DNA from 4 places in the Pantoea sp. Lu_F5_004 genome. Region 1 is predicted to be linked to each of the others. Evidence: predicted binding sites of a transcription regulator. Region 1 holds the regulator's gene; each other region holds the start of a gene.

Region 1 (2,202 bases):
AAGACCTCGCTAAAAACCGCCCGTCTCAGTAAGAACAAAGAGAAAAAACGTTATGGTCATCAGCGCCTGCTGAAAACCGCTGAGGTCACCACCAGCGAGACCGGCACGATTAAGATGAGCAAATCTCACCGTCAGCGCTATCAGAAGGCCCGCGAAACCGCGATGACCAAGCTGATGGGTCAGTTGGGTAAACCCTATCAGTGGGGCGGTACCTCTCCCCATACCGGTTTCGATTGCAGCGGCCTGGTCTGGTACGCCTATAAAGATCTGGTGAAGTTTAAAATCCCACGTACCGCTAACGAGATGTACCACCTGCGTGACGCCGCGCCGATCAAGCGTGAGTCGCTGGAGAAAGGCGATCTGGTCTTCTTCCGTATCAATGGACGCGGTACTGCGGACCATGTCGGCGTTTACCTGGGTGATGGCAAGTTTATCCAGTCGCCACGCACCGGCAAAGATATTCAGATCAGCGCGTTAGGAGAAGATTACTGGCAGCGCCACTATATTGGTGCCCGTCGGGTGATGACGCCGAAAACCATACGCTGAGCAGCGGAACAACCAGAAGAGAGCCGGGATAATCCCGGCTTTTTTTATTAGTGCAGAATAGCGGTAAAACTAAAGGCCACAATCATCAGCAGACAGCCCGCGGTGGTCATTAAAGCCAGTTTAAGATCGGTACTCATTGCTTCCTCCTTAGTCACACAATTAGCAGGGGTATCGCATTTTCCCACAGGGCCCGGTAAAAATCTCGTTTTATCCGTTCAGCCTTGTTAGAATCCCGCCTTTGTTGCGCAACGCGCGCAACCCTGATTCCGTTTGCGCACGTTTTCAGGCGTTTTTATTACGCCAGCGGCCTGTTTACTGGCCAGGAAAGCTGCATTTTTGCGGAAAAAACCCTGAGCAGACGCAAACGTTTAACACTACGCTTATCATAGAGTTAGATAAGCACTGGAGTCCGATTTTCATGGCAACAATTAAAGATGTGGCGAAACGCGCTGGCGTCTCAACGACCACCGTTTCGCACGTCATCAATAAAACCCGCTTTGTGGCTGAAGAGACGCGCAACGCGGTCTGGCAGGCGATTAAAGAACTGCACTACTCGCCGAGCGCCGTGGCGCGCAGCCTGAAAGTGAACCACACCAAGACACTGGGCCTGCTTGCCACCTCCAGCGAAGCGCCCTATTTCGCTGAAATTATCGAAGCGGTTGAAAATCACTGTTTTGACAAAGGCTATACGCTGATTCTGGGTAATGCGCATAACGATCTGCAAAAACAGCGCGCCTATCTCAGCATGATGGCGCAGAAACGCGTCGATGGGCTGCTGGTGATGTGCTCTGAATATCCGGACGATCTGCTGCAGATGCTGGAAGAGAATCGCAATATCCCGATGGTGGTAATGGACTGGGGCGAGTCGCGCGCCGACTTCACCGACACGGTACTGGATAATGCTTTCCAGGGCGGCTATCTGGCGGGACGCTATCTGATTGAACGCGGACACCGGGATATTGGTGCTATCCCCGGTCAGATGGAGCGTAACACCGGTGGCGGACGTCATGCTGGTTTCCTGAAGGCGATGGAAGAAGCGGGTATTCAGCCACGCGCCGAGTGGATTGTGCAGGGTGACTTTGAGCCGGAGTCAGGCTATCAGGCGATGCAGCAGATCCTGTCGCAGAAGCAGCGTCCGACGGCGGTTTTCTGTGGCGGTGACATCATGGCGATGGGCGCGATTTGCGCCGCCGACGAGATGGGTTTGCGCGTCCCCCAGGATATTTCGGTGATCGGCTATGACAATGTGCGCAACGCCCGTTATTTTGCACCGGCCCTGACCACGGTGCATCAGCCTAAAGCCCAGCTGGGTGAGAAAGCGCTGGAAATGCTGCTGGACCGCATTACCAGTAAGCGCGAAGTGTCACAAACGATTGAGGTCCATCCGACGCTGATTGAGCGCCGTTCCGTGGCCGATGGCCCATTCCGCGACTATCGCCGTTAATGCTCGCTTAACCACTCCTGATTAAGCGTTTGCGCATCACCCAGATAGCTGAGCAACCAGCCTGTCGCCGGTGATGCGCGATCCTCTGCCCAGCTGACGCAGCATGGGCTGTCCGGAAACGCCACCGGCAGCGTCAGTTCAACCAGCTCGCCACTGTCGAGCAGTGGCCTGGCCAGATGGCCCGGCACCATCGCCACACACAATCCCGCCTG
Region 2 (2,202 bases), 1.2 Mb from region 1:
TGCGGTCCGGTTTGCCGAAGTCCTCTTCCCACGGCTGTTCAAAGCCTGGGATACGCAGGTTCGATACGGAGAAACCGACAAGGCCCGCTTTTGGCTTAGAACCCCTTCCGGTTGCGCCTTCATCACGGATTTCACCACCGGAACCGGTCGCAGCACCAGGCCACGGCGAGATGGCCGTTGGGTGGTTATGGGTTTCCACCTTCATCAGGATGTGTGCGGCTTCCTGATGCCAGCGGTATTCGCTCTCTCCGGCGTCAGCAAAGAAGCGGCCAACCTCTGAGCCTTCCATCACGGCGGCGTTATCTTTGTAAGCAGAGAGCACGTAGTCCGGCGTCTGCTCCATGGTGTTTTTGATCATCTTAAACAGCGACTTTGGCTGTTTCTCGCCGTCGATAATCCAGTCGGCGTTGAAGATCTTGTGACGACAGTGCTCAGAGTTCGCCTGCGCAAACATATAGAGTTCAATGTCGTTGGGATTGCGGCCCAGTGCGGTAAACGCCGCCACCAGGTAGTCGATTTCATCGTCGGCCAGCGCCAGACCCAGGGAGATATTCGCCTGAACCAGCGCCTGACGGCCCTCACCCAGCAGATCGACACTTTTCACCGGCTGTGGCGTGTGATGCGCGAACAGCTGTTCAGCCTGCGCCAGATCGCCGAAGACCGTTTCCATCATCCGATCGTGCAGCAGTGTGCCCAGCGTTTGCCACTGCGCTTCCGTCAGTTGCGGGGCCTGTACATAAAAGGCCAGGCCGCGCTCCAGACGACGTACCTGCGGCAGGCCGCAGTTGTGGGCAATGTCAGTGGCTTTGGATGACCAGGGCGAAATGGTGCCGGGACGAGGCGTCACCAGCAGCAGACGACCCTGTGGGGCATGTTCAGCGAGAGAGGGACCATATTTCAGCAGGCGCTGCAGACGGCTCTGTTCGTCAGCGCTTAAGGGCGTGCTGACATCAGCAAAATGGATGTACTCAGCGTAAATATCACTCACCGGCAGATGAGCGTCCTGAAAGCGGGTCAGCAGTTTGTTTACACGAAATGCCGACAGGGCGGGCGAACCACGCAGAATTTCCATTAATAAATCTCTCGTCAGGGCGCCGGGCGACGCTTCATTGGGCGCAACAGGGAAAACGGGGCGTATTATAGAGAAAGCGACCTCGCGACGAAACCGTTTGCGCACAATTTTTGGCGACCCGGATTTGCCTGAATTTTGCGCAAAAGCTGCTATAAAAGTTGCTCAGCGTGATTTTGTTGCGCAAAATGCCCCTCGCTCTGGGAGTTCAAAGAAGACAAATACTGCCTTTAAAAGACAGAGGCCTTAGAGCCAGCGAGAGATAACTATTTGAAACGCCTAAAATTTAATTATCTGTTTATCGGTCTGGTTGCCGTGCTGTTAGCGTTAGCGCTATGGCCATCCATTCCCTGGTATGGGGGTGGGCAGGACCAGATTTCACAGATTAAATCACGGGGAGTACTGCGTGTCAGTACCATCAATTCCCCGTTGACTTACTACACAGTGAACCAATCTCCGGCCGGTATGGATTATGAGCTGGCAAAACGCTTCGCCGATTATCTGGGCGTCAAACTCAAGGTGACAGTACGTCCCAACCTGAGCGATCTGTTTGACGATTTAGATGATGGCAAAGCCGATTTGCTGGCCGCGGGTCTGAACTACAACAGCGAACGCCTGACCCGCTATCAGACCGGGCCAGGCTACTACAACGTTTCGCAGCAGCTGGTCTATCGCGTGGATAAGCCGCGCCCTAAAAACCTCGGTGACTTAAAGGGGCGGCTGACTGTTGCATCAGGATCGGCGTATCTGTCAACGCTGAAGAGCGCGCGGTCAAACCAGTACCCCGATCTGGACTGGGCGATCTCCACCGATCAAAGTCCTAAAGCCCTGCTGGAAGCGGTGGCAGACGGCAAGCTCGACTATACGATTGGTGACTCCGTGACCATCGCTCTGTTGCAGCGCATCTATCCGCAGCTGGCGGTGGCGTTTGATGTCACTGATGAAGAGCCGGTCACCTGGTATGTGAGGCACAGCGATGACGACAGCCTGAATGCCGCGATGCTCGACTTCTTTAACGGTATGGGTGAAGAAGGGGCGATGGCGCGGCTGGAGGAGAAATATCTCGGCCACGTCGGCACCTTTGATTATGTCGATACCCGCACTTTCCTGCGCGCCATCGACAACACGCTGCC
Region 3 (2,202 bases), 1.5 Mb from region 1:
GCTACATGAAGGCATTGATGGTCAAGCGGGCGCTGTCAGCGATCATTCCATTGATCCTGATGATGCCGCTGTCACTGCTGGTGATCTGGCTGGTGGTGCGCAAGATCACCCGGGATCTGCAGGTCGCTTCGCGTCAGATTGCCGCGCAGGAGACGCATCATCCGCACAATGTCTCACCCGAAGGCTTGCCGGATGAGATCCTGCCGCTGGTGGCCGCCTACAACTCGCTGCTGAGTAAGCTGCGTGAGGCCTGGTCGTCGCAGCGTCAGTTCCTGGAAGATGCGGCGCATGAGCTACGCACGCCGGTAACAGCGGTGACCTTGCAGCTGGAAAATCTGCGTCAGCATATCCAGCCGGGCGAAGCGAGCCGGCAGTTCAGCCAGCTGGAAGCGGGCGTCACACGCACCCGTCATCTGGTCACGCAGTTACTCAATGTCTCGCGTCAGGATGACCAGAGCGTGGTCGCCAGCGTCGAGCATATCGAACTGGACGATCTGCTGAAAGAGAGCATTGAGCAGCTGATGGTAGTGGCAGATAAACGCGGCATCGATATCGGCTTTAATGGCTCCACGCAGTATCGTCTGCAGGCCAGCCGTTCCGAGCTGCGCAGCCTGTTCGACAATCTGATTGGTAACGCCATGTTGCACACGCCGGAGGGCAGCCTGGTCGATGTGCTGCTGCATCGGGTCGCAGGTAAAACAGTGGTCGATATTGTCGATAACGGGCCAGGCATGCCGGAATCCTTTATCGAACGCGCCTTTGACCGTTTTACCCGTTCGCCTGACGTTAAAGCCCAGGGCAGCGGGCTGGGATTATCCATTGTGCGCAACGTCGCACAGAAGCATCAGATTCACGTCGCCCTTTCCAATTGCCTTACGCCACAGGGTGCCATTTGTGGTTTGCAGGTTCGCGTCACCCTTCCCTGATCCCGCCCGTTTGATCACGAACCAGACAACGTAAACGGTTGCCTGGTTCCGTTCGATTCTGGTCATTATTGTGAAGTGCATCACATTTTAGCTGAATTGTAATGCAACACTTTTTGACAAACGTGAGCAAAATCTATTTTCTATCGATCTGTTACAGGCACGCTACGCGGGCTGAAGAACTGGCTGTTATTTGCTGTGAAACCCTCATTCCCATCAAGGGACCGATTTCTCTCTGACTGCGTCTGCTGTGCGGCGGTCAAAAGCATGTGGCTGATAATAATGAAATTTAAAACGTTGATAGCAGGTGCCGTGCTGGCATGTTCATTGAGTGGTGCTGCGCAGGCCGCTGCAAGCGATCCGCAGTATGTCTCCGACTGGTGGCATCAGAGCGTTAACGTGGTAGGCAGCTACCACACCCGTTTCGGACCGCAGTTTAACAACGACGTTTATCTGGAATATGAAGCGTTTGCGAAGAAGGACTGGTTCGATTTTTATGGCTACCTCGACCTGACCAACTTCTTCGGCGCAGGCAACAGCAACGCCAACGGCATTTTTGATCACGGTTCACCGATGTTTATGGAGATTGAGCCGCGCTTCTCTATCGACAAACTGACCGGCACCAGCCTGGCCTTTGGTCCGTTCAAAGAGTGGTATTTCGCTAACAACTACATCTACGACATGGGCCGCAACAGCGATAGCCGCCAGAACACCTGGTATATGGGTCTGGGCACCGATATCGATACGCACAGCGATGTCGGCCTGTCGCTGAACGTCTACGCCAAATATCAGTGGGAAAACTACGGTGCGGCGAATGAAAACAGCTGGGATGGCTATCGCTTCAAGGTGAAATACTTCGTGCCAATCACCACGCTGTGGGGCGGTAATCTGGGCTATGTGGGCTTCACCAACTTCGACTGGGGTTCCGATCTCCGCGATAAAGGCGGTTCAGCACGCACCAGCAACTCCATCGCCTCCAGCCATATTCTGTCACTGGGTTACGATCACTGGCACTTCTCTGCGGTGGCGCGTTACTTCCACAACGGCGGACAGTGGGCGGATGGACAGGAACAGAATTTCGGCAATGGGCCGTTTGAAGTGAAATCGACTGGCTGGGGTTACTACCTGGTGGCGGGTTATAACTTCTGATTACATGCGGCGGCCTGAATAGCGCCGCCGCGCATTAATCCGGGCAGTTGCCATTAATTAATACGGCGCCGCAAATTGCGACGCCGGCTGGCCCGATTATTCCTGCGGCTTCTCGACATTGATGCGCCAC
Region 4 (2,202 bases), 1.0 Mb from region 1:
AAAGTGCATGCAGTAGTGGGCATGCTGCATGATAAAGATATCGCCGGTACGCTGGCGGCGCTGGCACCGGTAGTCGATGCCTGGTACTGCGCGCCCCTTGAGGGTCCGCGCGGCGCCAGTGCTGAGCAACTGCTGAACAACCTGCCGCAGGGCGAGGCTTTTAATTCGGTTGAGCTCGCCTGGCAGCAGGCACGCCAGCGGGCAGCGCCGCAGGACATTGTGCTGGTATGTGGTTCATTCCACACCGTTGCACAGGTCATGGAATCGATTGAAACGGAGAAAGGACGTGGCAAGTAAGTTTCAGAACCGTTTAGTCGGCACCGTTATTCTGGTCGCCGTTGGCGTGATTGTGCTGCCAGGGCTGCTGGATGGTCAGAAAAAGCATTACAAAGAGGAGTTCGCCGCCATTCCGCTGGTGCCGAAACCTGACGATCAGCAGGACAGCGAAATGGTGCCGCCGGTAACTCAGTCGCTGCCGGCACAGCCGCCGGAAGGTGCGGGCAATGCGGTCAGCAGCAGCAATGGCAATGGCAACGGTAAAACCAACGCTACGGCAGAGCAGGGTCGGACTCAACCGGAAGACGAGAGCGATCCGGTAGTGGTCTCGCCGCCGCCGGTCCATCAGTCTGTGCCCGCACAGACGGTGACGAAGCCGAAGGTCGTTGAGCAGCAGAAACCGAAAGTAACAGAACAGCCTAAGCAGAAGCCAGTCGAACAGCAGAAGCCAAAAGCCGTGGAGCAGCCTAAACCTAAACCGGTTGAACAGCCTAAAGTGGTCGAACAGCCGAAGCAGGAAGAGGCGCCAAAATCAGCAGAGACGACAGCGCCGGCAGGGCAGGCTTATGTGGTGCAGTTAGGTGCGCTGAAAAACGCCAGCAAAGTGAATGAGATTGTCGCGCAGTTGCGGCTATCGGGCTATCGCGCCTTTACCGTTCCTTCAACGCCGGTACAGGGTCAGATCACCCGCATTTACGTTGGGCCGGATGCGTCGAAAGCCAAAATGCAGAGTGCGGTTGGCGAGCTGAAAAGCATCTCCGGACTGGGCGGTGTCGTGAAGCCATACAGCGCACGCTAAAACGGGCGATTGGCGCTGCCGATAGCAGTAACAGGCAGCGTCTTTTACCCCTCAGGCAGCGCGTTAAATGCGCGCTGCCGCGAAAAAAAGTGACGATTTTCAACGGCCTGTCCGGCTGAGAATCACCCGGGCGATAGCGTTTTTTTTCATCGCCTTTTTTATGGATGCAGAAAAAGAAAACCGCTACGCAAACGTTTTCTTTTTCTGTTAGAATGCGCCCCGAACTGGATGCAGGGGTGCAATTGCACTGGCGCTGGAAGAGTTCATGATCTGGATTGATTACGTCATTATTGCGGTAGTTGGTTTTTCGGCTCTGGTCAGCCTGGTCCGTGGGTTTGTCCGGGAAGCCTTATCTCTTGTTACCTGGGGATGCGCATTTTTTGTCGCCAGTCATTACTACGCCTACCTTGCAGTCTGGTTTACAGGTTTTGACGACGAACTGGTTCGTAACGGTATCGCCATCGGTGTGCTGTTTGTGGCGACCCTGATTGTGGGGGCCATTGTGAACTACGTTATCGGCACGCTGGTGGAAAAAACCGGCCTGTCGGGAACCGACCGGGTGTTGGGCGTCTGTTTCGGGGCATTGCGCGGTGTGCTGATCGTAGCCGCTTTGCTGTTCTTCCTCGATACATTCACTGGGTTTTCCAAAAGTCCGGACTGGCAACAGTCTCAACTCATTCCCGAGTTCAGTTATATAATCAGGTGGTTTTTTGATTACCTGAAAAGCACGTCGAGTTTTTTACCCCGGTGATGTGACCGGGAGTGCGGCTTAATGAGGAAATGACAACATGTGCGGTATTGTCGGTATCACCGGTTTCATGCCGGTCAACCAGTCGATCTATGACGCGTTAACGGTGCTCCAGCACCGCGGGCAGGATGCCGCAGGCATTTGTACTATCGATGCGCTGAAATGTTTTCGCCTGCGAAAGGCAAACGGCCTGGTCAGCGACGTTTTCGAAGCACGCCACATGCAGCGTCTGCAGGGCAATATGGGGATCGGTCACGCGCGTTATCCAACCGCGGGAAGCTCCAGTGCCTCTGAAGCGCAGCCATTCTATGTAAACTCCCCGTATGGCATCACCCTGGCGCACAACGGTAACCTGACCAACGCCCACGTGCTGCGTAAG

Evidence for each region. The regulator PurR, encoded in region 1, represses purine synthesis genes. The targets are predictions, from matches to a motif close to CANGCAAACGTTTGCNTG.
Region 2: a site for PurR is predicted at 1,159-1,176, ahead of purL (phosphoribosylformylglycinamidine synthase). Genes of this name have one in related genera too.
Region 3: a site for PurR is predicted at 954-971, ahead of ACR8BN_RS17570 (nucleoside-specific channel-forming protein Tsx). Genes of this name have one in related genera too.
Region 4: a site for PurR is predicted at 1,260-1,277, ahead of cvpA (colicin V production protein). Genes of this name have one in related genera too.

The regions. Positions count from the first base shown of each region.
Region 1 is NZ_CP194946.1:2,290,831-2,293,032, forward strand. Features, by position in the region: gene ACR8BN_RS10615 (C40 family peptidase) at 1-546, shown strand, start outside; gene ACR8BN_RS10620 (YnhF family membrane protein) at 594-683, opposite strand; gene purR (HTH-type transcriptional repressor PurR) at 965-1,990, shown strand; gene punR (DNA-binding transcriptional activator PunR) at 1,987-2,202, opposite strand, start outside.
Region 2 is NZ_CP194946.1:1,054,713-1,056,914, reverse strand. Features, by position in the region: gene purL (phosphoribosylformylglycinamidine synthase) at 1-1,072, opposite strand, end outside; gene mltF (membrane-bound lytic murein transglycosylase MltF) at 1,340-2,202, shown strand, end outside.
Region 3 is NZ_CP194946.1:3,783,674-3,785,875, forward strand. Features, by position in the region: gene ACR8BN_RS17565 (sensor histidine kinase) at 1-926, shown strand, start outside; gene ACR8BN_RS17570 (nucleoside-specific channel-forming protein Tsx) at 1,206-2,072, shown strand; gene yjdN (VOC family metalloprotein YjdN) at 2,169-2,202, opposite strand, start outside.
Region 4 is NZ_CP194946.1:1,264,042-1,266,243, forward strand. Features, by position in the region: gene folC (bifunctional tetrahydrofolate synthase/dihydrofolate synthase) at 1-297, shown strand, start outside; gene dedD (cell division protein DedD) at 287-1,075, shown strand; gene cvpA (colicin V production protein) at 1,341-1,826, shown strand; gene purF (amidophosphoribosyltransferase) at 1,864-2,202, shown strand, end outside.